DNA from 3 places in the Arthrobacter sp. UYCu512 genome. Region 2 is predicted to be linked to each of the others. Evidence: riboswitches for the same ligand, from Rfam matches in the RefSeq annotation. Region 2 holds a riboswitch; each other region holds the start of a gene.
What was found. Region 2 has a riboswitch for cyclic di-AMP ahead of ABIB49_RS03230 (NlpC/P60 family protein). Riboswitches for the same ligand answer to the same signal wherever they lie in the genome.
Positions count from the first base shown of each region.

Region 1: another riboswitch for cyclic di-AMP. It lies ahead of ABIB49_RS02180 (aggregation-promoting factor C-terminal-like domain-containing protein); the one in region 2 lies ahead of ABIB49_RS03230 (NlpC/P60 family protein).
Region 3: another riboswitch for cyclic di-AMP. It lies ahead of ABIB49_RS08275 (NlpC/P60 family protein); the one in region 2 lies ahead of ABIB49_RS03230 (NlpC/P60 family protein).

Region 1 covers NZ_JBEPPA010000001.1:448,078-457,690, forward strand. The annotation lists gene ABIB49_RS02150 (DNA glycosylase AlkZ-like family protein) at 1-1,100, shown strand, start outside; gene ABIB49_RS02155 (nucleoside deaminase) at 1,134-1,637, opposite strand; gene ABIB49_RS02160 (phosphatase PAP2 family protein) at 1,709-2,551, shown strand; gene upp (uracil phosphoribosyltransferase) at 2,564-3,199, shown strand; partial or broken gene ABIB49_RS02170 (VOC family protein) at 3,293-3,569, shown strand; gene ABIB49_RS02175 (HAD-IA family hydrolase) at 3,624-4,307, shown strand; gene ABIB49_RS02180 (aggregation-promoting factor C-terminal-like domain-containing protein) at 4,350-5,084, opposite strand; cyclic di-AMP (ydaO/yuaA leader) riboswitch at 5,083-5,243, opposite strand; gene ABIB49_RS02185 (sensor histidine kinase) at 5,381-7,012, opposite strand; gene ABIB49_RS02190 (response regulator transcription factor) at 7,016-7,756, opposite strand; gene ABIB49_RS02195 (winged helix-turn-helix domain-containing protein) at 8,440-9,303, shown strand; gene ABIB49_RS02200 (SixA phosphatase family protein) at 9,414-9,613, shown strand, end outside.
Region 2 covers NZ_JBEPPA010000002.1:140,951-150,563, forward strand. The annotation lists gene ABIB49_RS03205 (endonuclease/exonuclease/phosphatase family protein) at 1-630, shown strand, start outside; gene ABIB49_RS03210 (SulP family inorganic anion transporter) at 657-2,336, shown strand; gene ABIB49_RS03215 (DedA family protein) at 2,477-3,130, opposite strand; gene ABIB49_RS03220 (DUF5129 domain-containing protein) at 3,143-4,597, shown strand; gene ABIB49_RS03225 (dihydrofolate reductase family protein) at 4,686-5,273, shown strand; gene ABIB49_RS03230 (NlpC/P60 family protein) at 5,331-6,074, opposite strand; cyclic di-AMP (ydaO/yuaA leader) riboswitch at 6,079-6,246, opposite strand; gene ABIB49_RS03235 (hypothetical protein) at 6,450-6,725, shown strand; gene ABIB49_RS03240 (DNA alkylation repair protein) at 6,748-7,401, opposite strand; gene ABIB49_RS03245 (universal stress protein) at 7,474-7,932, opposite strand; gene ABIB49_RS03250 (mycothiol transferase) at 8,010-8,522, opposite strand; gene ABIB49_RS03255 (sulfite exporter TauE/SafE family protein) at 8,706-9,467, opposite strand; gene ABIB49_RS03260 (rhodanese-like domain-containing protein) at 9,467-9,613, opposite strand, start outside.
Region 3 covers NZ_JBEPPA010000006.1:162,624-172,236, forward strand. The annotation lists gene ABIB49_RS08245 (alpha-mannosidase) at 1-805, opposite strand, end outside; gene fdhD (formate dehydrogenase accessory sulfurtransferase FdhD) at 909-1,799, opposite strand; gene ABIB49_RS08255 (molybdopterin molybdotransferase MoeA) at 1,876-3,381, opposite strand; gene ABIB49_RS08260 (DUF6457 domain-containing protein) at 3,378-3,665, opposite strand; gene mobA (molybdenum cofactor guanylyltransferase) at 3,687-4,346, opposite strand; gene ABIB49_RS08270 (HNH endonuclease) at 4,418-4,918, opposite strand; gene ABIB49_RS08275 (NlpC/P60 family protein) at 5,139-5,915, opposite strand; cyclic di-AMP (ydaO/yuaA leader) riboswitch at 6,173-6,331, opposite strand; gene ABIB49_RS08280 (M23 family metallopeptidase) at 6,479-7,300, opposite strand; cyclic di-AMP (ydaO/yuaA leader) riboswitch at 7,305-7,518, opposite strand; gene ABIB49_RS08285 (iron-dependent transcriptional repressor DtxR) at 7,658-8,356, opposite strand; gene serC (phosphoserine transaminase) at 8,622-9,613, shown strand, end outside.

The DNA.
Region 1 (9,613 bases), on a different contig from region 2:
CCCGGGCCGGATGGGCCCGCTCCGTGGGTGGCGCCAACCCCTACCTCGCACTCTTTGCCCGGGCTGGAATCCGCCGCGAACAGGCGGACGCCGATGTCCTGGCGCGCCGGATCCTGGAACTCCCGGCTGCGCGCGGCTGCACCTACGTTATGGGCCGGGACGACTTTGCGTGGGCGCTGCGGCTCGGCCGGGATGCGGCCGACTCCGCGGTCAAGGTGCTCGGCAGGCTCGGCGTGGACCGCGGCGAAATCACACTGCTGGAGGAGCAGGTGCTCCATACCCTGGCCGAGGCAGCAGCCCCGATGGACCCCCGGCAGCTCAAGGAGGAGTTGGGCGATTCGGTGCGGAACCTCGGCGAGGAAGGCAAAAAGAAGGGCGCCGCCACCACGCTGCCCACAGCCCTGGGAATCCTGCAGTCGCAGGGGCGGATTCGCCGGGTTCCGGCCAACGGACGACTGGACCAGCAGCGCTACGCCTATGACCTGTGGAATTTGCCGCCGGGCCAGATCGACGATGACGAAGCCCGCACCGAACTGATCCGTCGCTACCTCGGCTGGACCGGAGGGGCCACGTTCAAGCAGTCACAATGGTTCACGGCTTTTACAGTGGCCCAGAGCAAGGCGGCGCTTGCGGCAGCGGGCGCGGCGGAAGTAGCCACTGCCGCCGGCGAGGCGCTGTGGATGCTGCCCGCGGACGTCGGGCGTCTCGCGGCCTTCGAGGAGCCAGCCGGCGAGCAGATCCAGCTGCTCGCCGGAACCGACTCACTGACGCTCTTGCGGCGCAACGCGGCGGAAATGCTGGCCGAGGAGGACCGGCACCTGATAACAAGGGGTTCGCTTGCCCTTCAGGCGGACCTTCCGGATCACCCGATTTTCGACCGAGGCCGGATCATCGGACTCTGGCAGTACGATCCCGGGAAGGAACGGATCGTGCCGTGGCTGTTCCACCGGCCTACGGCTGCCGTGATCCGGCGGATCGCCGAAGTTCAGGAGTGGATCCGTGCGGACTTGGGCGACTTTCGCGCCTTCAGCCTCGACTCGCCGGCCACCCGGCAAAAGCGCATCGACGGCCTGGCGGCAGCCGCAACCGGCTCCAGCTAGTGTGCGGAAGCGGTGAAGAGGACCCGGCCGGGCTTAGCTGCCGCGGTGCCCGGCAAAAAAATCCCGCAGCAGCGCCGCACTTTCGGACTCCCTTATCCCGCCATACACTTCCACCCAGTGGTTGAGCCGGCGCTCGCGGAGGATGTCGAAGACGGAGCCGGCGGCCCCGGCCTTCTCGTCCCACGCTCCGAATACCACGCGCGGAATCCGGGCCAACACCACGGCCCCGGCACACATGGCGCAAGGCTCCAGGGTCACCACCAGGGTGCAGTCCGCCAAACGCCAGCCGTCCCCGCCGTTCCGGCCCCGCGAATCAGGCTCCTGCAGCCGCGCGGCAGCCGCCCGGATGGCTACCATCTCGGCGTGCGCCGTCGGGTCCCCGAGGGCCTCGCGTTCATTGCGGCCGCGGCCGAGCACCGTACCGTCCGGACCGATGACAACGGCGCCGATCGGTACGTCCGCAGTGGCCAGTGCGGCACGAGCGTCCTCAAGGGCCAGGCCCATCCAATCGGCATGGCGGGGGTGCGGGGAAGTCATGGCTCAATGATAGTTTCGACAGTAAGCAAGCTGTGCAGCCCGGCTGCCCGGCACGACATTCGGGAGAAACCGTGAAGACCGGGACAGAGCGCTGGTTGACCCGCCGTTGGGGTAAATGGGTGGTGCCCTACGCGGCGCTGTGGGCCACGATGCTGATCGGCGGTGTGGTGGTGCTGGTCCTGGCCCTGCTAAGCGCCGAGGTCTACGACAACGTGGTGGACGACGCCGGCCTGGCCAACCTGGACAAGCCCACCCTCGGGATGATGGAACAGTTGCGCAGTCCCGCCCTCGACTCGTTCGTCACGGGATTCACCAATATCGGCGGCGGGATCGGGATGCCCATCCTGGCCAGCCTGCTTACGGCGGCGCTCATCTGGGCCAGCCGGACCTGGCGGCCGCTGATCCTGATCGGAGGCGCCGCCGCGGTCTCTGTGACGGCAACCGCCATCGGCAAGAAACTGATCGGCCGGACCCGCCCGGACCACACCGACGCCGTGCCGCCTTATGAGTCATCGCCGTCGTTCCCCAGCGGCCACACGCTCAATACCACTGTGGTGATCGGCCTGGTGGTGTACCTCGCATGCCTGCAGATCACACGCACCATCGCCCGGGTGGGCCTGATAGCGGCCGGCGCGGTCTTCATCTTCGCGATGGGAATGAGCCGGGTCTATCTGGGCCACCACTGGATGACCGATGTAATCTTCGGCTGGATTCTGGGCCTGGCATGGGTCGGGATAGTGATCCTGGCCCACCGGCTCTTCCACGTCCTGCGGCACCGCGAACAGGCCGGTCCAGCCCCGACGTTTGACAACGAGGTCCACCTTAACGCCGACGCCACCGGCGGCAGCACTGCGGGTGAGGAGCGCGACGCCGGCGCCCCCGGTCCCACGGGCAGGACCCCATCCGCCGGGTGATAGTTTTGACCCATGCGCACTTTCGTTGTGGACCACCCGCTGGTCGCCCATAAACTCACCGTTCTGCGGGACAAAAACACCCCGTCCCCGGTCTTCCGCCAGCTCACCGAGGAGCTCGTCACGCTCCTGGCGTATGAGGCCACCCGCGATGTCCGCACCCAACCGGTGACCATCGAGACGCCGGTCAGCACCACAGTTGGCACCGCCTTCACCAAACCGACTCCGTTGGTTGTCCCCATCCTGCGAGCCGGCCTCGGCATGCTCGAGGGCATGACCAAGCTGGTCCCCACCGCTGAGGTCGGTTTCCTGGGCATGGCCCGCGACGAAGAAACCCTGGACATCATCACGTACGCCGAGCGCCTCCCCGAGGACCTCACGGACCGGCAGATCTTCGTCCTGGACCCCATGCTTGCCACCGGCGGGACGTTGCGCGAGGCCATCAAGTTCCTCTTCAAACGCGGCGCCTCCGATGTCACCTGCATCTGCCTGCTGGCCGCGCCGGAAGGCCTGGCGAAGCTGGAAGAAGAGCTGGCTGACGCCAACGTCACGATCGTGCTTGCTTCGATCGACGAGAAGCTCAACGAGAAGTCCTATATCGTCCCGGGTCTGGGCGACGCCGGCGACCGTCTCTACGGTGTGGCCGGCTGAGCCAGCGCCCGGCAGCAACACCGGCGCGGCGGACCTTCCCACCAGTGGGGGCCCGGCCTGCCGGGAAACTCAACACGGGACTGGCCTGAGCCCATGGACTGGAAACTCGAACTCATTTTAATTCCCGTATCCGATGCCGGGCTCGGGCTGCTCGATCGCGTTCGGTGAGGGCCCCAGCGATGCACCGCCGGGTACGGCACCGACCCTGCAACTCGTGGTCAGCGACATTCAGGCCGCCCACAAGCAGCTCAAGGACAACGGCGTGGACGGCAGCGGCGTCGATGTCCAGGACTGGGGACATTTCCTCTACTTTGCCGATCCCGACGGCAACAAGTGGGCGGTGCAACAGCTCACGGCACGGTCAACCGGCTCCGGACAGCCAAGGGATCCGGAACATCCGGTTGGTACGCGGCAAGATGGGACGATGACTTCAGTTACCGGCACCGCGCTTCCGACCGCCTTCACCGTCCGGGCGGTGCTTTTTGACATGGACGGGACTCTCGTTGATTCCACCGCAGCGGTGGAACAGGTCTGGGGGGAGTTTGCTGCCCGCTATGGTCTGGACCTTGCCGAGATCCTGCGCACCTCCCATGGCGTTCAGGCAGCGGACACGGTGCGGCGCTTCGCGCCGGCGGGAGCCGACGTCGCGGCCCTCACCGCGGAACTGGGTGCCATGGAACGCGCCAGGACTGCCGGCATCGTGGCATTGCCGGGCGCTGCCGGGTTGCTGCGCCTGCTGCCGGCGGACGCCGTCGCCCTGGTGACATCGGCGGACCGGCTGCTGGCAGACATTCGGATGGCCGCCGCCGGTCTTGCCTTGCCCGCCACCGCCGTGACAGCAGATCTCGTCGGCCGCGGTAAGCCACACCCGGAAGGCTACCTGCGCGCGGCCGAACTGCTCGGAGTGGACCCGGCGGACGCCGTGGTTTTCGAGGACGCGCCGGCCGGCATCGCCGCCGGCCTGGCTGCCGGGATGCGGACGGTGGCGGTAGGCCCGAACCCCGGCGAACTGCCCGACGGCGTTCTGCGCATCGCCGATTACTCAGCCGTCTTGTGCGAGGTCGGGGTCGACGACGCCGGCCGCAGCATCATCTCTTTCCGGCTGTGAAACCGTGGCCCCGTTTCGAAGGGCCGGTGCCTCCGCCGCAGCTCAGTACCAGTTGTTCGCGTAGTGGAAGTTCAGCGCCCCGCACGGTGAGCCGTAGCGTTCCTGGACGTAGTTCAGTCCCCAGTTGATCTGCGTCCGGTAATTCGTGAGGTAGTCGGCGCCTGCGCTGGCCATCTTCTCGGCCGGGAGGGACTGAACCACGCCGTAGGCGCCGCTGCTCGGGTTGGTGGCAGTAGTCTTCCAGTCAGACTCCTTGGTCCAGAGTTTGACCAGGCACTGCATCTGGCCGGCGTCCCAGCCGTGGGCACCCAGTTGGCTGGCCGCATAAGCCTGCGCTCCGGCGGGATCGTCAACGGCAACAGGAACCGGCGCGGGCTCCGGCGCCGGTGCGGCGGCGGGGGCCGGTAACTCGGCAGGCTTAACCTCGGCGACCGGGGCCGGGGCATCGGCCGGCGGGCTAACGGTCTGGTTCGCCACCAGGACGCGTTCAAAGTCGAGGTGCTGCAGCGGATCCGCGCTGACTGCCGATTTTGTGGCGCTGCTGGCGCTGCTGGCGTTGCGGGTGGCTGTCTCCGACGCCTGGCCGGCGGCGCCGGCTCCCACGAGCACTGCACACGCCGCTGCGACAACTGCCGCCCGGCGGCCGGTGGAGCCCAGGCCGGTGGTGAACCGGGACAGGGCCGACGCCGGTTTGGCGGGCTCGGCGCGGTGTCGCGACGGCTTGGAGCGCCTCTTTACATCGCCCTCAGGGCGTGTTTGTACCGTGAATTCAGTCATGGTCGCCTCTCAACGCCTGCGGAGTTAGCTGTCGGGTTCGGATGAGGTCACCCGGCCGCACGGAATCTCACGTGACGGCTTCACCCCAAGGGCGCAATGTGCAGAAATGCCCGGGAACTCTGGGTCCCCCGCCTCTGCCTAATCCAGCGGAATCCGGGAGGCGGCAGAGTTTGGCGTGCATCCGGATATGCGGTCCGAGTGATGACCGCACGCTAAAAACGGTACAGGACCGGAACGCCAATGTCACATTTCGATAACAGGAGCGGCGGGTTCGGCGCGGCGGATTGCTTCGCGGATTAGCTGGAGCGGCGGGGTGTCCGGTCCTCGGCCGGAGCGTCCGGCAGCCGAACGGTGAACTCGGTCCGGCCCGGCACCGACGTTACGCTGACAGTGCCGCCATGGGCTTCCACAATCGACTGCACAATTGACAATCCCAGCCCGCTGGTGCCCTCAGACGACGCGGCAGTTCGGGCCGGGCCGGCAGCCGCGGCGGCGAGGGGTGAGTCCGCACCCGGTGCGGACGGCAGCCGGTGTGCGCGCAGCGGCACGAGCGGGCGAGGCCGGCCGGACACCGGCGTTGTACCGGTTGCAGGATTCCTGCGCGACGCATCCGCGCGCGTAAACCTCGAAAAGACCCGGTCCACGAACTCCGGGGCGATCCCGGGGCCGTTGTCCGTTACGGTCATCACGGCGGTGCCGTCGGGAGCCCGCTGCACAGCTGTCACCACGGTGGTGCCGGTTCCAGTGTGCTTGCGTGCGTTGGAGAGCAGGTTGGCCAGAACCTGGTGGAGCTGGGTCGTGTCGCCGCGGACCACCACCGGCTCCGCCGGGAGCTCCAAGTGCCATACCCGGTCCGGTGCCATCACTTTTTCGTCGCTCACCGTCTCGATGGCCAGCTGGGTGAGGTCCACGTCGCTGAGGCGGAGCGGCCGGCCCTCGTCCAGCCGGGCAAGCAGGAGCAGATCCTCCACCAGGGTGGTCATCCGCTCGGACTGGCTCTGCACCCGGGCCAGGGACTTCTCGCCGTCTGGGGTGAAGTGTTCGGTCATCCGCATCAGATCGGTGTACCCGCGGATCGCCGTCAGGGGTGTGCGCAGCTCGTGCGAGGCGTCTGCGACAAACTGGCGGACCTTCATTTCGCTCTTCTGCCGGGCTTCGAGTGCGCTGGACACATTGTCCAGCATCAGGTTCAGGGCGTGGCCAACACTGCCCACCTCGGTGCCGGGATGTGCTGCGGATGCGGGCACCCGCATGGCAAGTCCGACTTCTCCGGCGTCGAGGGGAAGGCGGGACACTTTCGTGGCCACCTCGGAGAGCTGATCGAGCGGCTTCATGGTGCGGCGAATCAACGCCGTGCCGGCGAGGCCAATGACAACAAGGCCGCCCGCAGAGACAAGCACCATAGTCCAAACCAAAGAGGCCAGCGTGTTCAATTTCTCGGCGAGCGGCAGCCCGGTCACGATCACGCCGCCGTCCGGGGCCGTGAAAGCTACCAGCCGATAGGCCCCGGCGGAAAGAGACCGGTTGACCGGCTCGCTGCTCGCAGGGAGCGACAGGAGAGCTGCGTTGTCCTCCCTGGTCAGGGACTTTCGGGTGGCGTCTTCGGCGAGGAAACCGGCGCCGCGTACCGAGCCGGCCACGATCCTGGCGTTAAGGGTCCCGATTCCCTGGCCCCGGGCCTCAAGGGGGTCGGCGCGGCCGCCGGTGCGGCCAAACTCGCGGGCACGGTCCGCGGCTTGCTCGAGTTGTGTGTCGAGCTGCCTGGTCAGGAAGGAATCCATCGAGGCGTAACTGACTAGGCCGACAGCACCGCAGATCGCCACCAGAAGGGCCATGGCAACCAGAACAAGCCGGGTGCGCAGGTGCCAGCTGGAAGGGGTGTGCCACACGGGTCCGGCGGGGCCGGCCCTGCCGGAACGGACAGGCACGATTCAGTCCGCCGGCTTCAGGACATAGCCGGCGCCGCGGACCGTGTGGATCATCGGCGGGTGGACGGCGTCGACCTTCTTGCGGAGGTAGGAGATGTAGAGCTCCACGATGTTGGCCTGCCCGCCAAAGTCGTAGTCCCAGACACGGTCCAGGATTTGGGCTTTGCTGACGACCAGTTTCGGGTTCTCCATGAGGTAGCGCAGCAGCTCGAACTGGGTGGCCGTGAGGTGGAGCTCGTCACCTGCGCGCCGCACTTCCCGTGTGTCGATGTTCAAGACAAGGTCCCCGACGACGAGTTCGGCCGTATCCATTGCTGCCACCCCGGACCGCTGGACCAGCCGGTGCAGGCGGAGCAACACTTCCTCCATGCTGAACGGCTTAGTCACGTAGTCGTCGCCGCCGGCAGCCAGCCCGGTGATGCGGTCCTGGACGTCGTCCTTTGCCGTCAGGAACAATGCCGGTACCTCCGGCGCGAAGGCCCGGATCCTGCCGAGGAGCTCGACGCCGTCGAACCCGGGCAGCATCACGTCGAGCACCAGGACGTCGGGCCGGAATTCCCGGGCGAGCTTCATGGCCTCCGGTCCGTCGGCGGCGACAGCCACCGACCAGCCCGCCATTCGCAGGCCCATGCTCATCAGCTCGGAGAGGCTCGGTTCATCGTCCACTACCAGGGCGCGGATGGGGGAGCCGTCCGGATGGCTCAGCTGCGGGAGGTTGTTGGTCATGGAGTGCGAGGTGGCCATGGGACAACTCTCCGATCTGCCGGTTAGCTACGCCTTTGGTGATCCTGTGCGGCACCTGTGAATCCCACCCTAGCGAGCTGGAGAGGAGACTGCCCACGGCAGCGTCCTGCTGATGCGGTCGCCAAGATAAGCCGCTGGGCGGTCGCCAAGCTGCGTGATCCCGGGTCCGGGCGCTTCCCGGCAGCAGGATGACCACCAGGTGGGACGGCAGCCCCGCGTGGAGTGGCGGCCCAGTAGTCACTCAACTCGCCAGCAAAGAATTATGCATGCTCGTTGTCTCGATTTGCCGAATAGGATTCGCAAAAGGCAGCATTTGCTTGCTGATCGTAAAATCTGTTGCTCGACTCGCCCTCTTGGCCGAAGCGTGATCCGCACCACATTGTGAATATTCGTCTCAGAATGTGGAATCCAGGAGCCTTTGTTACTTGCAAGTTTTCATTGTTACGTTGCACACTTCAATTGTGAACAAGAACTCAACAGCACCTGCAGCCGCAGTTTCCTGGATCAGCGCACCCGCTGACGCAGGGAAGCGCTGTTGTCGAATGCACGCCTAACCTTTACACCCCAAAGGTTTCTAGGCATTCGCCCCAGCCCAGTGTCGGGCGCCCCTCCCCAGTATTCATTGCGGGGAAAAGTAGCATTCGAGCCGCGATGACGGCCATTCACATTGAGGTAAGCAATCCATGTCAGTTGCATCCGGATACGTCCACATCTCCGTCCGTAACGCCGGCAAAGCCGGCCAGACCTCCGGTATTCGCCAAGGCTTCGGCGACAGGGCATCCTTCGCGCCCGCCGGCTCCGGAAACAGCTTCCCCACTCCGGGTTTTGCACCCCAGGGCTACAACCCCAACTCCTATGGACAGCTCCGGGCTGTTCCGCCGGCACCGGCCACTGCGCCGACGCCCGTGATTGCCCCTGCCGGCGGCAGCCCCCTCCGCCCCGTCCCGGTTGACAACGTCGCCCGGGGTTTTGTGCTCTACATGGGTATCGATGAGGAGACAGCAGCGGCTGCCGGCACCTCCATTGCCAAGCTGGCCCAGGAAATCCGGGCCTACGCCCAGTCGCTGGTATCCGGTGCCGAAAGCTACGCCGCCGTCGCCGTCGCACCGGCCAGCGCGCCGGGCTCCGCCCTCGACGTCGTCCGTTCCACCTTCGGCGACCCCACAGTGGGCTCCCGCCAGCGGTCCGAGAGCGCCCGCCTGCAGCAGCCGCAGGATCCCCGCCCGTCCGGTGTGCTGATCGACCTTGCCCGCCGTGAAGTGGCACTCGACGGCGAATCCCTGAACCTTACGTTCAAGGAGTTCGAGCTGCTCAACTACCTCGTTGAGAACGGCACCCGTACCGTAGGCCGTGATGAATTGCTGGAGGGCCTGTGGCGCAATGCCGAAGAAGTGCCCAACGAGCGGACCATCGACGTCCACATCCGCCGCCTGCGCTCCAAGCTCGGCCGCCTCGCCAACACGGTGCGGACGGTCCGCGGCCAGGGTTACCGGTTCTATGAGCACCCGGAAGTTGTGGTCTGGGCCGCACCGGAGTACTCGATCTAGCGTTGGGCCCACACGCCCCACGCGAAAGCGTCCGTCCTTTGAACCGGGGCGGGCGCTTTTGCGTTTCCGGATTGCGCGGACCGGGTGATACCCCGCACTAGGATTGATCCATGAGCGCGCATCACATCAAACGGCTGGTGATCATGCGCCATGCCAAGGCGGATTGGCCCGGCGGCGTAGCGGACCATGACCGGCCGCTGGAAGAGCGCGGTCACCGTGATGCTCCGCAGGCCGGTAAGTGGCTGCTGAAACATGGTGTGGTCCCGGACTTTATTCTTTGCTCCAGCGCCCTGCGCACGCGGCAGACCTG
Region 2 (9,613 bases):
ATTGATGCCTTGTGCCTGCAGGAATGCGACACTGACGATCTCCCGGACACGATCGGTGATCTGCACCTTGCCGACTCCACCAAAGGCAACCGGCTGGGCCTGGCGATCTACTACCGCAGGGACCGGTTCCGCGCCTATGAGACGAAGACTTTCGCGCTGAAGAAGTCCCTGCATGACCGGGTCCTGTCCCCCGCCCACGAACGGCTCATCGGTACCCGGGTGGTGGACAACGAAACGGATCACAACCTCGTTATCGCTTCCTTCCACGCGGCTCCTTTGACCGCTTCGAACTCACTGCGGCGGAACCAGATCCATGCGGCCCATGCGGAATTGCTGAGCATGGGCGGTGGCCTCATGTCGCTGATGGTGGGCGACTTCAACTACCCGTTTTTCACGAAGTACCTCACGGAGGAAATGAAGGATGCCGGCTACGACCTGACCCTCAGCGACCGGCGCACCTACACGCGCTACAAGGTGTTCAAGGGACACTTTGATTTCGCGACTTCGCAGGGCCTCAATATCGAAAGCGTGGAAACCCTCCCCCGGGGCGCCTCAGACCACCTCCCCATCCTTATCTCGGCGGAGTACGGCCAGGACGCCACCGGCACCTCCTCGTCCCCAGCCGCGTAGGCAGTTGCACCGTGCGGGGAGCTTGGGTGCCCAAAGCCCCGCCCGGGCTCCTGACGGTGCGCAACTATAAGCGAATCTGGCTGAAATCGGATCTGATGGCCGGCGCGGCCCTCAGTGCCTTCCTCATCCCCACCGGAATGGCCTACGCCCAGGCCGCCGGGCTGCCGGCAGTCACAGGCCTCTACGCCTCGATCATCCCGCTGCTCGTCTACGCCGTCTTCGGACCGTCCAGGGTCTTGATTATCGGACCGGATTCCAGCCTGGCCCCGATGATCGCCGCAGCCCTCCTGCCGCTCGCCGGCGAGGATCCGGACCACGCCGTAGCCCTGGCCGGTCTCCTGGCGCTGATGATCGGCGGGCTGCTCCTGGCGGGCAGGATCCTCAGGCTCGGTTTTGTCACCAACCTGCTGTCCAAACCCATCCGCGTTGGCTACCTTAACGGAATCGCCGTGGCGATTATGCTCAGCCAGTTGCCTAAACTGCTCGGCTTCCCGTCCCCCGGCGGCTCGCTTGTTGGCATCGCAACGGGCACCTTCACGGAAGTGGCACGGGGCGCCGTTCAACCCCTCGCGTTTTTGTTCGGCGCGGGCACCATCGCCGTCATCGTGGTGTGCCGTGTTCTGCCCTGGAAGCTCCCCGGCGTGCTGATCGCCGTCGTGGCGGCCACCTTGCTGACCGCGGCACTGAACCTGGCGCCGGCGCTCCCCACCGTCGGAGCCCTGCCCCGCGGCTTGCCGCTCCCGGCCCTCGGCGGAGTCAGCTTCGCTGACGTGCTGGCCTTGGTCGGCCCGGCGGCAGGCATCGCGCTGATTGCCTTTGCCGATACCTCGGTGCTCTCCAAAAGCCTGGCCGCCCGGAGCGGAGCGCACGTCAGCGGGAACCAGGAAATGGGTGCCCTCGGCATGGCGAATCTGGCCAGCGGCCTCTTCGGCGGATTCCCAATCAGCGGCAGCACCTCGCGGACGCCCATCGCCCTCGAAGCCGGCGCCAAGAGTCCGTTGGGCGGAGTCTTTGCCGCCGTTCTCGTGGCGCTGTTTATGGTCCTGGCGCCCGGCGTCACATCGTACCTGCCCGCACCCGTGCTGGCAGGTGTGGTTGTGGTCGCCGCGGCGTCGATCTTCGACGTCCGAACGCTGCTGCGGTTGCTCAAGATGAGCCGGACCGAGGCCGCACTGCTGGTTGCCACGTTCCTGGGCGTCGCCTTTGTGGGGGTGCTGGAGGGGATTGTTGTCGCCATCGGCCTGTCCCTGATCGCCTTTGTCCTGCGCGCACTGGACCCCTACCGAACCGAACTGGGCAGCGTGCCGGACGTTCCCGGCTACCACGACCTGAGCCGGCATCCCGAGGGCCACCGGGTCCCCGGCCTGGTCATCGTCCGCTTCGATGCGCCGCTGTTCTTCGCCAATGGGGCCGTCTTCACCGATCACATCAGGATGCTCGTCGCCGGCACGACCCACCCCGTGCACTGGGTGATTGTCGCGTCGGAGGCCATCACAGGCCTGGACACCACAGCACTGGATGACCTTGTGGCGCTCGACGACGAGCTCGCGAGGGGCGGGATCAGCCTGGTCTTCGCCGAGATGAAGGGTCCCATCAAGGACCGGCTGATCCGGTTTGGGGCCAGCAGCCGGTTTGGCCCGGAACACTTCTACCCCACCGTCTCCAACGCGGTGCGAAGCTACAAGGCAGCCTTCGGCCTGGAGTAGGGCAGGGCCTCAGTCCTGCAACGTGATCACGTCGATCGTGCCGTCCGGCCTGACCGTCACGAGTACACGGCGTCCGCTCACGCCCTGGAGTTCACCGGCCTGCCCGATGGCGTGGGTGCGGGCCCGCCGTTATGGTGCCTTTAGGCCCGACCCCGCCCTGACCTGCTGTTTCGCCGTCGGATTCCCTTGAGGATAAGCCAGCCGGCGACGGCAGCCAAGGCAGCGTAGGCGGCAACGTTGAAAAGGCGGGAGTACTCGTCAATGAGCCGGTACTGCGCCCCGAGCAGTGCCCCCAGCCCGATTAGCAGCGCGTTCCAGATTCCGCTCCCCGCAACCGTGAACGCGCTGAAGGTGCCGAGGTGCATCCGCCCGGCGCCGGCAGGCAACGAGATCAGGCTTCGAACGCCCGGCAGCAGCCTGCCGAAAAAAACCGCGGACTTTCCATGACGGCTGAACCAGTCTGCGGCTTTTTCACAGTCTTCCCGGTCCATTAGCGGGACCCTCGACAACCACCGGATGGACCGCTCCAGCCCCAGCCGCGCCCCCAGCCAATACAGCAGCAAGGAGCCAAGGTAGGCACCAAGGGTACTGGTGCCCAGCACGAGAGCCATGTTTATGCTCCCCTGCCGCGTGAGGAACCCCGCCAGCGGAAGGATGACCTCGCTGGGAATGGGCGGGAAGACCGTCTCCGCCAGGGCAAAGAGTCCCACACCCCCTTCACCAAGGGCGTCAACTGCGCGCGCGGCTAGACCGGCCAGGCCACCCACCCCGTCGACGCCATCGACAGCAGGCACTACGCTCGGGAAATGGGAATCGTTCGGAAAATACGTGCTGTCCTCGCTCTCGTGTTGATCGGGCTGGCGGGGACCGGTCCGGCGGCACAGGCCGTTACCGCTTCCGACATCGTTGTGGAGGACAAGGCGGGGGTACTTGACCAAAAAACCCTCCTGCCTGCAATCCGGCAGATTGATTTCTACCAGCCCACCAAGGTGGCCGTCTACACCTACAGTGGTGCGGCGTCGGATAACCTCAACGAGGAAGTCCTGCGCTTCGCCCGGTCCGAACATCCGGAATGGATCAGCGAGGACGGGCAAAAATGGGCGAACGGGCTCTATATCTTCGCCCTGGACCCGGTGGGCCGGCATGTTGGCACGTACATGGGCGAGGACCGGAAGGTCTCGCTGGATCAGCGCGAGGACATCCAGAACGCTACCAAGGAGCTCTTTCGCGATGCCCAGTGGACAACCGGCACCATCGCCGGCATCCAGCGCGGCGCCGAACTGATCAACCAGCCCTGGTACCGGTCCACAGCCTTCCTCGTCGCGGCCTGGGGTGCCGCGGCTGCCGCCGTGGCCGGCGCCGCGACCTGGCTGATCGTGCGGTGGCGGACCAGGCTCAGCAGCCGCAAGGAACAGGCTCGCGGCGACGCGAGCTACGCCAGCGTCAGCATGGACCTCCAGGTCACCGAACTGAACGCCGGCACCATCCCGGAAGCGTCCCGCTACGGCAGTACAGTGCTGGAAAAGCACCGGACCTTTATGGCGAAGTACCGCACGGCCACCGGTCTCTCCAACCAGGTCCATTCCTTGTCCGCCAGGGACCTCAGCCGCCGGCCGAACCTGAAACTGATCCGCAGCTACGCCGACGCCGCCGCCGAATTGGATGCCCTCGACGACGTTATCGCCGACACCAATGCCCTGCTCAATCGTGGCTCCGTGTGGGCGCCTGCCTGGGACCGGCAGCTCGCTCCGTTCCGCGCCGACCTCGCGGCAATTGAACAGATGCTCAGCAAGCGCAACGCCGGGGGCAACACGGCGACCGCGGCGGCCCTGCGTTCGTTCCGGGACACAAGCCACCGCGATATCGAAGGGTGGACGGCGGAACTCGCGGACGGAACCATCAGCCCTGAGACGGCCCTGGACCGGCTGCGGGACGCACGCACCCAGCTCTCCGAGCTGCTCAGGGACCACGCGGATACCGTCATCGCCGGCTACGCCAAAAACGAAAAGGAAGCCAACCTGATGCGCAAGGAAATGGAAAGCGCCCAGGCCGGCAGCAAAGCCAAGTACGGGCGTACCTACGAGCCCAGCATCCTGGGCACCGTGTACCCGGCCTACTACTTCTTCTCCGTTCCCACTTTCAACTCCGGTTTCAACACCGGTGTCAGCAGCGTCGGAAGCGCCCGCGGCGGCGGCGGCACCACCGGCTACGGCGCAAGCGGCGGAAGCTTCTCCGGGTCCGGCAGTTCATCCAGCTTCTAACGGTTCGGCCGGAATTGACCCTACCGGAGAGCCGAACTGCGGCGTACGCTCGAACTCCCGGGGTGCCGGGCAGCGAAGGAGTGATGCAATGCACAAAGTCATTCTGATGTTTCAGGTATCCCTGGACGGATTCATCGAGGGGCCGGGGCAGGACCTGAGCTGGCATCGGGTCGATGAAGAACTGCACCAACATTTTAACGAAGAGCTCCGCGGCATGGGAGCGTTTCTAGACGGCCGCGTGACGTACGAGATGATGGCCGAGTACTGGCCCACGGCCGACCAGGACCCGTCCAGCACAGACCCGGAGATCGAGTTCGCCGGGATCTGGCGGGACATGCCCAAGGTCGTCTACTCCAGGACCTTGTCGAAGGCCGGCTGGAATACGCAGGTGGTGCGCGAGGTCGTTCCCGGGGACGTGAGGCGGCTCAGGGAACACTCGGATGGCGACCTTGCGCTGGGCGGTGCAGAGCTCGCGGCGGCCTTCAGGCGGCTGGGGCTGATCGATGAGTACCGGATCTATGTGCACCCGGTCCTGCTTGGCCGGGGCAAGCCTTTGTTTCAGGCGGCCGATGACATCACGGCGCTCCGACTGCTGGAGAGCCGTACGTTCGGCAGCGGGGTGGTGTTGCTGCGGTATTCCCCGGAGCCTGCCTCCGGGCAGACCGAAGGCCGGTGATCCGCTGCCCCCAAGGCAACCGATCGACCGGCCTTCAGTACAGTGCCTGCGGTTGTGCTAGCCGGCGCGGACGAACGTTACGGGCCCCGTGGCGGTCAGCCAGGACAGCGGGTGGGCCATGGTGGCGTTGACACCGTTCATGCCGCCGCTGATGGCCTGGCCGTTGCCGGCGTAGATGGCAACGTGGCCGGACTGGACAATGATGTCTCCGGGCTGGGGGTCGCCGACTACCTTCCCGTAGTTCATAAAGCCCATCGGACCAATGTCACCAACCGGGATGCCGGCAGCGTTCAGGGCCTTCTCGACCATCGCGGTGCAGTCCTGCGTGATGCCGACCTGGCCGTACGCCACGGCCAGAAGGGTGGCATTGACCCCGCCGGCAGCCGGGGCAGCAACAGGAGCCGCTGCCGGCGCAGGTGCAGCCTGGACGTTGACAGTAGCCTTCGCGGCGGCAGGGGCGGCAGGGGCGGCCGCACGGGCCGGTGCTGCGGGGGCCGCCGGGGCCGCGACGGGCTGGGGTGCCTCGACCACGGGCGCCGGGGCAGTCTCAACGACGGGGCGTTCGAAGGTGATCTGTACAGCCGAGTCCGCCATAACCGGGGCGGCGACCGCGCCCTTGACATCGACGGAACTCGCGGGTGCGGAGTCGCGCTGGGCTGGCACGTCCGCTGCATTGGCGGCCATCGCGCCGCTGAAAACCATTCCGGAAGCGGCGGCGAAGACTGCGGCCTGACGGCCGATGGTGCGGCGGGTACTGCGAAGATCGTCGCGGTTGGGCGCGTGAGTGTTGCTGAAAGTCATTAGTTGAGCCTCTCCCAATGCCTGCGGGGTGAGCTGTCGGATTCGGATGGGAGGCACCCGGCCGCACGCGGACCCGATCATGTCGGGCCGTGCGGCTTCACCCCAAGACCCCTGGAGAACAGCGGGCCAAAAGTGGTTTCCCCGTCTCTGCCGGACGTTGCTGCGAGTTATCCCCGCGCCGCGGCAGAGTTAGGCAATCGGCTGGGGAGAGCCCGTCTCGGAGACAACAGGCACCTAACAAAGATAACGGAATGATCACAACATGTCACGTTGCGGTAACGGCGGACCGGGCTGCGGGGGCCCGCCGGCCCTTCCCGCACGCGGTCACAGGCATAGGATGTTGCCAACACCGTCCCCCGAAGCAGAGGCCCGAAAATGACCACTCCCCACGTCGCCCGGCCCGCTGTGGCAATCTGCCAGCTCAGTAACCAGCCGTTGGCGGACTTCAGTGTCAACACCGAACTGCTGGTCCTGGAAAACGGGGAAGTCCACGTTTCGACGTGGGACGCCGAGCCCCGCGACGGCGGCTTCGATGTCCGCGTCCTGAATGACCGCGTGGATACGCTCGGCTTTATGGTGATCACGGATTGGGAGTTCTTCGACGAAAAGGCCTACGCCGTTGTGGAGCGCCGACCGGGACACTCAGGGTAGCTTGCCGGCCGGGACGTCCGGGTCAGAACTCCAGCTCCGGCCGGTGCCGTTCCATCTCGGCGAGCATCAGGGCCACCGCGACGTCGGTGACCGCACTCTCGCCGTCCTGCCCCGACTCCGCTCGGGGTGGCCGCGCCAGCGCCGATCGGGCGTGACGCACGAACCGGGGCCAGTCCCCTGCGCCGGTGCGGAGTGCGCGCAGCGGTGACAGCAGGGCCGCGCGGCGCAGCCAGCCGTCGGGATCCCGAATCCAACGGTCCAGGACACTGTCGGCGCGTACCCTGCCGACGACGTCGAGCCCGGCGATCAGGGGACCAACGACGTCGATGGCCAGCGGATCAACCAAGGCGCCCAGCCGGGCACTCCGCACAAATCCCTCGATCCGGGTCAGGTCCGTATTGGTCAGCACGCCCACTTTTGACTGCAGCAGCACAACGGCGGCGAGGCGGCGTTCAAAGACCGGCACGTCCCACAGCTCGGAGCCCAGGGCGGTGATGTCATCATGGGTCAGTCCTGGATGGCGGCGGAGGGTGTCACGGACGGTTCCGCGGACGGCTCCGACCGATGCACCGTAGTACCGGTGATTGCTGCCGTGCCTGGCCTCAGCGTCCTCGGCTCGGCTCCACGAGGACTCGCGCTGGAGGGCCGCGTCAATAGCATCACCCGCATAGCTCATGGGGATATTCTCCCGCAGACCCTGGGCTGTTGATGATCCGGACCGCCAGGGCGAGCCAACGGGCCCCGCTGCTCAGGACTCCTTGGGCCGGACAACGAGCACAGGGCAGGGCGCGTGATTGATGATCTGTGTTGCCACCGATCCCAGGTGCAGCCCGGGGAATCCGCCGTGACCACGGGCCCCCACGATAACGAGGTCGGCAGCCTTGGCGGCGTCGAGCAATGCAGACGCCGCCGAATCGCCGTGAACGACTTCTCCACTTGCTGCCACGCCCTGGCTTTCAGCAGTCTCCAGGGCAGCAGCCTGCAACGTCTCGGCTGCGCGTCGGGGGGAGTCCTCTGCCACAACTTCGCCGGCGGCCGTTTCCAAAAGTGCCGGGTACCAGGCGAGCGGGGGCTTGCTCCAGGCGGTGATGAGGCGAATCCGGCCATTGCGGCGCTTTGCCTCATCCACGGCCCAGTTCAGTGCACTGTCCGAGTTCTCTGAGCCGTCAAAACCAACCACAATGACAAACGGGCCTGTACTGGTCATGTCTTTTCCATTCTCTAGATTCAGTGGGCGAGGTGGGCGAGTCGGTCGTGGCGGGAGCGAAAGCCGGTGCCAGTGGCCTAGACCTCGACGGCGGGTTTCAGCCCCTTCGCAAAGGCTGCCTGGCCCACGTGCTGGAGGCAATCGGCAAGGGTGCTGACCAGCCGCGCCCCAAGGGTGACGGGCGGGTCCCAGCGGGTATCGACAATGCGGTCGAAGTCCTTGTCGCCGAGGGATTCCAGGAACTGCACGGTCTGCTTGTGAACCGCTTCATAGTATTCCGCCAGGAGCTCCGGGGAGGCTTTCACCGCGTCGACCTGGTCCGAAGTATGGCGGTATCCGGTGTCTTTGGCAGCCAAGGGCAGATCAAAACGATCCGCAAACCCCTCCGCAATCCAGACCTGTTCCAGTCCTGCCGCAGCGGCGAGTTGCGCGTCCTCCACCCGGCTGAGATGCCAGATCAGCCAAGCCATCGAGTTTCCGGTGCCCGCTGGCCGACGGAGGAGGGCCGTACCGTCACACCCGTCAAGGGTGTCTGCCACGGTTTCACGGAGCCGGCCGAAGGCGTCCAGCAGCAGTTCGTTGGGTTTCATCGAGTCCCCTCATCGAGTAGCGTCGCTCCGCCCCATGCTTGCACGGAGAACACTGCCCCGGATAGGGCCGAATCGATCCTAAGTCCGGCCTGATCTTCGATCCTGCGTCCCGCCTTCAGCACACGCCTTCAGCACACCGCCTTCAGCACACGCCGTCAGCACACCTCCGCCGTGCGAACGTATTCAGGAGAGCAGCGCCTGCACCGTCACGTAGCTTGCGACCAGCAGAACCAGGACGCCGAAACTTCGCTTCAGGACTTTGTCCGGGATCCTGGTCCCGAGCCTGCCGGCAAGGAGGGACGTGACCATGGCCGCGCCGGCGAAGGCGGACGTCACGGCCCAGTCGATCTGCAGGTCCCCGAGGTGTGCAGCAAAGCCGGCCACCGAGTTGATCACGATGATCACCAGTGAGGTGCCAACGGTCACAGCCATCGGCAGGCCCAGGACAAGGGTCAGGGCGGGGACGATCAGGAAGCCGCCCCCCACTCCGAGGAGACCGGTCAGGAACCCCACGACGGCACCGGTGGCGATTGCCTTGGGCAGGCAGCTGCGCCAGTTGACGCCTCCGCCGGGCAAGGCGCAGGAACCGCCGGACGCCTTGGACGGAAGCATCATCCGGATCCCGGCGAGGACCATAATGGCGGCGAAGGCGAGCAGCAAAACCTTCGGGTCGAGGAGCCGGTTAACGAAAGCACCAAGATACGCGGTAGCCGTGCCGGCTGCGCCGATGATAAGAGCCAGCCGCCAGTTCACACCGCCCCGCAGCCGGGGCAACACCGCGACGGCGGAGGATGCTCCGACCACAACCAGCGACGTCGGGATTGCCGCACTCAGCGGCAGCCCCACCCCGTAGACGAGGGCGGGGACGGCCAGGATGGACCCGCCGCCGCCAACCAAGCCCAGCAGGCCGCCGACGATCAGTCCGAACGCCGCCGCGGTGATGATCACGCCTTGATGCCCAGGTTCTGCAGCGCCTGGTGTGCGGTGGGCTCATTGACCGAACGGTTCCAGGGCATCTTGGAAAGCATCTGGCCCATGGCGCAGCTGTTGGTCGCAGCCGAGAACGTCAGCCCGGCGCCAATGCCGCCGGC
Region 3 (9,613 bases), on a different contig from region 2:
AGGCGGAGTCGATGTGCGCGTGTCCGGTCGCCAGAAGCCGGTGGGCCGAGGCATAGGCAGGCCGGGCAAGGACGTCGGCCACGGCCGCGCGCCCGGCCGCCGCTGTGCCCGGCACGTCGTCGGGATCCATCACGTCCAGCATCCGTTCGAACGCACGCAGGATTTCGTGCCGGCGGGGCAGTTCCATCGGCAGTTCGTGCATCAGGCCCCTGAGGGTCCAGATGTCCTGCTGCAGCTCCCAGACGGTCTGGTTGAGTTCTGCGATGACGATCCTGCCGAGCCGGTACTGCGGTTCGCTGCCCGAGGTCGCCTTGTCCCCGTAAGGGGTCGCCGCGAACGTCCACCCCTGCGAGAGATCAGGGTTCGCGGCCGCTTCGACATAGAAGTCGATGGCCATGCCACTGCCCAAAAGCTTCAGCGGAATGTACTGGTTCCGCGGGGAGATGGCCTTGACGATGGTTCCGTCCGGCCGCCAGGCGATTCCCTCACACTGGAAGCCGGGAAGATCGCCGTTGAAGCCCAGATCCACAAGTACTTCCACCGAGGTGTCATTTGCCGTGCCCCAGGCATCGGGAACGTCCCCCTGCAGCCGCAGCCACTTGGTGCTCCAGGGCTTGCCCCAGGCCGCTCCGGGCTCCTGCGGCGTGAACCGCTGCCGGAGCGCCTCCAGGGCCGGGACGGGTTCGTCCGGGACGTCCCAGCTGCTGAGGTTGAGCGGCACGCTGCGCGGATGGACCGCCGGTGCTATCCGTTCCCGGACAAATCGGTCCAGACGGACTTCCGTGAGGCGGCGGTCGTCGTGCAATGTGTTCCTCTTTGCGCTGGCATGGAGGACGCAAAAATGCGTCCATTCGATGGATAAAACCTACGCCGCCGTGAGCCTCAAACCAAGCGGCCGCCAGCGCAGATTAGCCTCCCGCGTGCGCGTGTCCGTCCTCGCGGGCGGGCATACCCACCCGGTGGGCGCCCGAGTAGACGTTGAGCGAGGTGCGGCGGCTGAATCCGACAAGCGTTATGCCGCTGTTCTCGGCCAGTTCGACGGCCAGGCTCGACGGCGCGCTGACCGCTGCGAGCACGGGGATGCCGGCGAGGGCGGCTTTTTGCACCAGTTCGAACGATGCCCGCCCGGAAACCTGCAGCACGGTCCCCTGCAGCGGCAGCAGTCCCTCCCGGAGGGCCCAGCCGACCACCTTGTCCACGGCGTTGTGGCGTCCCACGTCCTCACGCAGGCACAGGAGCTCGGCCGAGCCGTCCTCGGCGGTCCAGAACAGTCCGGCGGCGTGCACCCCGCCGGTGACGTCGAAGACGGCTTGGGCTTCCCGCAACTGATCCGGAAGTCCCGCAAGAGTAGCGACGGGAACCACCAAGGGGTCCTCGGCGGGGCTGAAATGTGAGGACTTGTGCACGGCCTCAATGGAGTCCGTGCCGCAAATTCCGCAGGAACTGGAGGTGTAGACGTTCCGTCCGGTGTCCGGGCGGACGACGTCGGGTCTCAGCTGGGCCTCCACAACGTTGAAGGTCTGGACGCCGTCTTCATCCTCCCCGGCACAAAACCGCAGCGAAACCAGCTGCTCATGGTTCCAGATGACCCCTTCGGAGACGAGGAAACCCGCCACGAGGTCAAAGTCGTTGCCCGGCGTCCGCATGGTGACGGAAAAGGACAGGCTGTCGATCCGGATCTCCAGCGGCTCCTCGACGGCGAGCACGTCTTCACGGTGACGGACCGGAAATTCGAGGGCCTGGGGGGATCCGTCCAGGACATATTTGTGCACCTTGCGGCGTTGCGTAACGCGGCCCATCAGGTCTTCCTAACCAACATAGTTCCATCATGGCAAGCGCCGGGCCGGGAGGCCAGCGCGTCTTCAACACCGGGCGTCAACCCAGCAGTTCACTCCAGTCCACGGGTCCGCCGGTGCCCATTGGCTTCCTGGCAGGCCGTCTGGGCGCAGGCTTGTCCTTCGCCGCGGCGGGGTCCGGCAGGGGTGCACCCCAAGGCAGCGCGAAGGCAGGGACGGCCTCCCCCAGCTGTGCGCCGTGCGGCGGGACCACCAGCACGCCGTCGGCGGCGGCCAGTCCGCGCATCATTCCCGGGCCGGTGTGCTGCGCCGGTGATGCCATGCCGTAGAGCAGCCGGAACGGCATCAGCCGGGTCCGGCCGGGGTCCGCTTCCAGGGTGGCGCCGCAGGGCACTGCTGTGACTGGCGGAACCGGCCGGTGCCCCAGCGCTGCCAGGAGCGGAGCGCCGATGGTTGATAGTGCCATCATGGCCGCCAGCGGGTTGCCCGGCAGCCCGATAATGAACCTGCCATCCGGCAGCTCGGCCAGCACGGCCGGATGTCCGGGTCGCATGGCGATTCCGTCGATCAGCAGGCGGCCGCCCAGCTCGGCCACCGAACGGCGCAGGTGGTCGGTCGCTGACATGCCGGTGCCGCCCGTGGTGATGACGACATCGGCGGGCAGCAGCTCAGCGCCTGAGGACCAGTGGTGCAGCCCGGCAGCAGCCCCCGGGCTGTCCTCCGCAGGGTCGGTGTCTTCGAGTGCGCTGAGCCATTCGGTGTAGCTGTCGCCAATCTTCGTTTCGCCGGTACAGATCCCCCCGAGCATTTCCACCACGCCTGCCAGCTGGGGACCGAAGGTGTCGCGCACTTTCCCCGGCTCCGGAATCCCGGCCGCCAGCACTTCGGATCCGGTAAATACCAGCCGGACCACGGCTTTGCCCTGCACCGGGAGGCTGTCGTGGCCGGCCAGGGCGGCAAGGGCCAGGTGGGCAGGGTTGAGCAGGGTACCGCCCTTAATCAGCACCGCGCCGGCGGCGGCTTCCTCCCCTGCTTTCCGGATGTGCTCGCCGTTTCTCGGCTCGCCGGGCTTCGCAGCTCCTCCGAGCTTTAGGACCGGAAGCCCCTCCTCGTCGGCGGCAATGGTGCCGCTTTCGCTGCGCAGCACAGCCTTCGCCCCGGCCGGGATCAGCCCGCCGGTGACTATCGGGCTTGCTTGGTGCGGAGCCAGCCGCTGGCCTGGTTCGGCAAGGATCCACGGTCCGCTTCCATTGACGGACCAGCCATCCATGGCTGAGGACGCGTAATGCGGCATGTCCACGAGCGCTTCCACGTCGGCGGCCAGGGTCCGCCCCAGAGCGGCACGGAGGGCCACGGGAGCGGCGGGGACGGGGGTTGCACAGGTGAAGGCGAGCTCCCGGGCTTCCTGCCAGGTGTGGGCCAAGTGCCGATGCGGCCCGGCTTCCGCCGCATCGGTCCTGACTGCTGGACGGTCCGCGGCCTCACCGGCCTCACCGGCGTCCACCCCGGCCAGGGGGCCGCTGAGCCCGGGCTCGGGCACTTCCCCCGCTCCAACTGCACTGCCCCGAAGGGGTGCAGTGGTCATGCGTCGGATGCTTCGTTGGCTGCGTAGTCCTTGGCGAGTTTGCTGGCCACGGCCATCGCAGCCTGCATCGAGACGGCATCCGTGGCCTGGCCGGAACCGGAGGCCAGGCCCGCGGCAAAGCCGGCGATGAAGGTCGTTAGGGGGGCCGCGGGGCGCACCACTGAGTGCGCCGCGACCCCTGCCAGGGACAGGACCTCGTTGATGTCAATTTCGACGCCGTCCAGTTCCAGGGCCTGGAGCAGGGCGCGGCACCACTCTTCCAGAGTTTCATCCTGGCTTTTCACCGTTTGCCTCCAAGTTTGAGTTCAGCCGGGGAGCCCCGGGCCGGATGCCGGGTTGTCGGCTGTCGCGGGTATGGCACCGGCCGGTTCGCTTACCCCTAACGCGGCGGCATCGCCCCATGTGTCCACATCATCGGTAGACCCCTGGGGGACGTTGACTTCCCGCACCTCCAGCCTAGCAAGAAGGGCGAACACGGACGCGTTTTCGAGCGCGCCGCGCTGCGAAGCCTCCGCGGCGCAACGTAAAAGCACAGTTGTGCCATATAGACCGACAAGTGGCTGCCGCCGACCCTCCGCTGAGACGGCCATCAGGCCATCACCAGGCGGTGCTTCCGCCGCCGCGTCCAGCAGCGCCTGGACGGCGGCACCTGCCCCGGGCATGTCAACGGCCAGGACAAGGGTGTACGGGGCCCGGGGCCGGGCGCCGCGGCTGCGTTCCAGCGCAGCCAGGCCTTCGGCGACGGCGGCGGCCGGTCCGGCAAAGGGCGGGTCCTCGCGGCAGCGCACCACACCTCGGGGCAGCGGTCCCGGGTCGGGCCCCACGACGGCTACAGCCACCGCGCCCCGCGCAGAACGCAGGGCACCCTCCAGGAGGGTGGCGCCGTCGTGGATCAGTCCGGACTTGGGGACACCTCCGAGCCGGGAGGACCGGCCCCCGGCGAGAATAACAGCATCGAATTCCACCGGCCCAGCCTAGCGCCCTCCAGGCCCGCCACCGAAGCCCACGACCGGGTCCGAGCCAACGCCGGCCGGATTCAGGCAGCGGATTCCGGCAGCAGGAAAGGGTCCCAGGCCGGTGTTGGTTTCTCCAGCTCTTTGATTTGCCAGATGGTGCCCCTCGGTGGTGCCGGGCTGAACCCGAGCTTCCAACCCATCTCCGCCGGGGTGTGGTCCCCTTTGGCGTTGTTGCACCGCAGGCAGGCAGCAACCAGGTTCTCCCAGGAATCCGCGCCGCCCCTTGATTTGGGCTGGACATGGTCGATGGTGTGCGCGGCTTTGCCGCAGTAGGCGCACCGGTGTCCGTCCCGGCGGAGCACACCGCGGCGGCTCACCGCCGTAGTGGTGTTGTACCGGGGCCTGATATACCGGTTAAGCAGTATCACTGACGGCCGGCCCAGCACATCCTGCGGCCCAACCACAGGTTCGCCGCCTTCCGCCACAACACTGGCCTTCCCGGTCAGCACAAGGACAAGCGCCCGGCGGAAGGTCACCACCGCCAGCGGCTCATATCCAGCATTAAGAACGAGAGTGCGCATCCGCATACCTCTTCACGGCCGCACCCGCCAGGGGCACGAGGGCCGGCTGCCCTGTGCATGGTCGGGCTATGGATCGACAAAACAAGAGTAAACACGGACATGGCAATTCGCCGAATCTTTTTTGCTCTCCCCTGCCCGTGTCGGCCGAAGTTCACGGATCGGCAACACAAAGGACCCCCGCCGTTTGGCGGGGGTCCTTTGTGTTGCTAAAGCTGCTGTCTTAGCCGCCGACGCGGATGAAGACCGGGCCGGAGCCGACGTTGACCGTCTGCAGGGAGGTGGTTCCACCGTTCCAGCCGCCGTGAACGGCCATGCCGTTGCCGACGTAAACGGCGATGTGGGCCATGCCGGCGCCACCGTTCTGGTAGTAGGCAAGATCGCCCGGCTGTGCCTCGGCGGCGCTCACCGTGCGGCCGAGGGACAGGTAACCTGCCGGCCAGCCGTGGTAGTTGATGCCTGCGGCAGCGAGCGCGTTCGTGGCCAGTGCGGTGCAGTCCTGGCTGACACCGAGCTGGGCATAAGCGGCAGCGGCGATCGTTGCGCCCATGCCGCTGGCGACGGCCGGCGCCTTGGAAACGGCTGCTACCGCGGTGCCGGTGGCGGCAGTTGCGGCAGCAGCGACCTGGGTACCGGCCGCTTTGGCAGCAGGCGTTTCCTGGACCTTCACAACGGGCTTCGGGGCCTCAACAACCGGAGCCGGGGTGGTGGTGACGGCCGGCTTCTCGAAGGAGATCGCGATAGTGGAAGCAGCCGAGATGGCAGCCGGGGTGCTCGACTGGACGTCGAGTGTGGAAGCGGAGGCGGATTCGCGCTGAACGTTGGCCTCAGCAGCGTTGGCTGCGATACCGCTGGTCAGGACGAGGCCGGAAGCAGCAGCGATGACTGCGGCCTGGCGACCCATGCCGCCGGCGTTGCCGCCGACAGCCTTGGCAATGACGGCCAGCGAGTTGGTCTTGGTGACCTCGGCGCGATGCCGTGCGTTTGCACGAGTAGTCATTAAGTTCTCTCTTTCGTGTTCCTGGTCCGCGCTTTTAGGCGCGGGCTGAGGACGCTCCGGCATCTTGGGGGTACGCCGGATCGCCCCGAAAATGGGTTACTTAGCGAAGGGTGTACTGCGAAGACGCGCCAAAAGCGGCAACCGTGTGGCCTGCGGTCCGGGCACCGGCAAGGCCGGCGCGATCATTGGATTCCAGCGGGCTCGAAAGAGCAGCGCAAGCGCGGTGAAGCGCGGAATTTTGGCGTGTATGCACGAAAGTAGCCTCTCCCAATGCCTGCGAGGTGAGCTGTCGGATTCGGATGGGAGTCACCCGGCCGCGCTGCTTCCTGGGAAGCTTTGCGACTTAACCCCAAGGCCTTCTTGCGAAGACCAAAATTGGTTCCCCCGCCCCTGCCAGACGATGTCATGCGAACGGACCTTGAGCGGTGGCAGAGCTAGGCAATCCACTCAAGAGCGCCAACTTCGAAAAAGTTGGCGTAGCTCAAACTTTACAGCAGTTGGACCCTAATGTCACATTCGGATCACGGCGTGTCCCCAGAATGCGAGAGTGTTCCCTCAACTTTTCAGAGCCATCCGGTCGGGTCGACGACTTCGCCGTTGACCATAACCTCGAAGTGGAGGTGGCAGCCGGTGGAGGCGCCGGTGGTACCGCTAAGAGCCACAACATCCCCGCGGGAGACCTGCTGGCCCACCTTCACGCTGGCGGAGGACAGGTGGTTGTAGGTGGTCTCCAGGCCGTTGCCGTGGTCGATCACCACGCGGTTACCACCGCCGTAGGGGTGCCAGCCGGTGAATGTCACGGTGCCGCTCGCGGCAGCGTGGACGACGGTGCCGCACTGCGCCGAGTAGTCCTGCCCGCGGTGGAACTCGCCCGAGCCTCCGGTGATGGGGCTGACGCGGTAGCCAAACGGCGACGCCGTGACCATCTGGTCCAGCGGCGCCCCAAGGCTGCCTGCGGAGGCCGCCCGGGTGATCGAGCCGGCGGACTGTGCACTGAGTAACTGCTTGAGCTTTCCGTCCGGATCGCCCTTGGTGGTTACGGCAGTGCGGCTGAAGTCGATCTTGGCCTCTGCTGCTGTCACATCCGGCTGCACGACTGCCGGGCTGGCTGCCGCGCCGGAGCCGGCGTCAGTGGCCAGAACAGGGCCAGTCGCGGGAACTGTGACGGTGAGGGCCAAGCCCGCAGCGGCCAGTGCAATACCCGCCTTTTGCCCTACACCGCTTGCGGCGGCAAAATCCGTTACTTGGCGGAAGGGGCTGCGGCGATCCCTGCGCGCGTCACGGTGCGCGTCGCGCGGACGCTCTGCCGTGATGGCAGCGGCGGGACGCGGCTCCGAGGCAGGGCCGCTCGCACGACGGCGGCCCTTGGCGGTCTGGGTGGTCAACAACGGTTCCTCTCTGGAGAGCCTGCGGAGTTAGCTGTCGGATTCGGGTCAGAGAGATCAACGACCCGGTCCGCCGTGGCAAGCAATCACGCACAGGGGCATCCGATGGATTCCGTGTTTGTGGGTACTTGCCGCTGACGGTCTTCACCCCAAGGCCGCTAAACAGCCAAAAGTGGTTCCCCCGCCCCTGCCAGGAGATGATTCTGCGACTGTTCCGCTGGCAGGGCTCGGCTTCGGATCAGATAACGCTTTGGTATCGGTACTAGTCTCCAACTATAGGCGATTAAGCCGTCCAGAGATAAATCCGTTATCAGCTTGTGGACAACTCTCGGATGGCCCCGGGCTGTCGCGGCAACCTCAGGAACCGATGGTTACAAAGACGTGGGCCGCGACCTCAGGCGGTAGTTCAAGGGCACCTTCGATGTCAGGAACGCGCACCGAAATGTACTCCCCCACGCGCTCCAGGGATACCAGGGCGCCGGGGCGGATGCCGCCTTCATCGAGCTGGACCAGCAGTTCCGGCTCCACTTGGATGGGCTCGGCCAGCCGGTCGACCCTGACACTGGAATCAGGACCATAGCCGGCCATGGCTTCGAGCAGATTCACGACGCCGTCAGGGTTGGGGTCGGCGGGCAGGCCGCCCAGTTCCGCCAGACCCGGGATCGGATTGCCATAGGGCGAGACGGTGGGATGGTTGAGAAGTTCGAAGATCCGCCGCTCCACCCGTTCGCTCATCACATGTTCCCAGCGGCAGGCCTCCTCATGGACGTAGGCCCAGTCGAGTCCGATGACGTCGGCCAGCAGCCGCTCGGCAAGCCGGTGCTTGCGCATGACTTCGATGGCGCGCTTCCGGCCAACCCCGGTCAGTTCAAGGTGGCGGTCTCCGGAGACAACCACAAGCCCGTCGCGTTCCATCCGGCCGACGGTCTGGGAAACAGTGGGACCGGAGTGGCGCAGCCGTTCGGCGATGCGGGCGCGAAGGGCGACGATGTTCTCTTCTTCAAGTTCCAGAATGGTCCGAAGATACATCTCGGTTGTATCGATCAGATCCGTCATTCAGCTCAGCTCCTCGAGCGCCGTCCTTGCGTGATTTCCACCGTACCGTGCGCTGCCGGCAACCTGGCGGGCTCCGCCGTACGTTCGCAGGCCAGCTTAGCCTAATTTGAGTTACTCCGGATAATCTCAATGACCGGACTGTGACGGTCCCTTTTGCCTCCCCCGCGGGACAGTCAGGCAGAATGAAACAACAGGCTCCGCCGCAGCCACCCTGCCGGGCCGTCACCCGAGCCACCCGTAGTACCAGCCGAAAATTGGAGCCACTGTGAGCGACACCAGCATCACGATTCCCGCAAACCTCCTTCCAAAGGACGGCCGGTTCGGCGCCGGGCCGTCCAAGGTCCGCCCGGAACAGATGGCAGCACTCGCCGCGGCGACAAAGCTGCTGGGCACGTCGCACCGCCAGGCGCCGGTCAAGAACCTGGTCGGGTCGGTCCGGAACGGGCTCAGCGCGTTCTTCCGCGCACCTGAGGGCTATGAGGTCATCCTGGGCGTCGGCGGATCAACCGCGTTCTGGGATATTGCCAGCTTCGGCCTGGTGGAGAACAAGGCACAGCACTTGTCCTTTGGCGAGTTTGGCTCCAAGTTCGCTGCCGCAACCAACAAGGCACCGTTCCTGGCCGATTCCGCCATCATCAAGTCGGAGCCGGGCACCCGTCCGCAAGCCCGGGCCGAAGCCGGCGTCGACGTTTACGCGTGGCCGCAGAATGAGACGTCCACCGGCGTCGCGGCTCCGGTGCGGCGCGTCGAAGGCGCCGATGAGGGTTCGCTCGTCCTGGTGGACGCAACGTCAGCTGCCGGCGGACTGGACGTCGACGTCGCGGAAGCGGATGTGTACTACTTCGCTCCGCAGAAGAACTTTGCTTCCGACGGCGGGCTTTGGCTTGGTTTGTTCTCCCCGGCCGCGCTGGAGCGTGCGGCCCGGATCAAGGCCGGCGGCCGCTGGATCCCGGACTTCCTGGACCTCCAAACCGCGGTTGAGAACTCCAGGCTGAACCAGACCTACAACACGCCGGCGCTGGCAACCCTCGTTACCCTCGACGCCCAGGTGCAGTGGCTCAATGCGAACGGCGGGCTGGACTTCGCCTCGGCACGGACCGCGGACTCAGCGGGACGGATCTACCGCTGGGCCGAGGCCTCGGCGTTCGCCACCCCGTTTGTGGCAAGGCCAGAGGACCGCTCCAACGTCATTGCGACGATCGACTTCGACGACTCGGTCGATGCAGCCGCGATCGCCGGTGCGCTGCGCGCCAACGG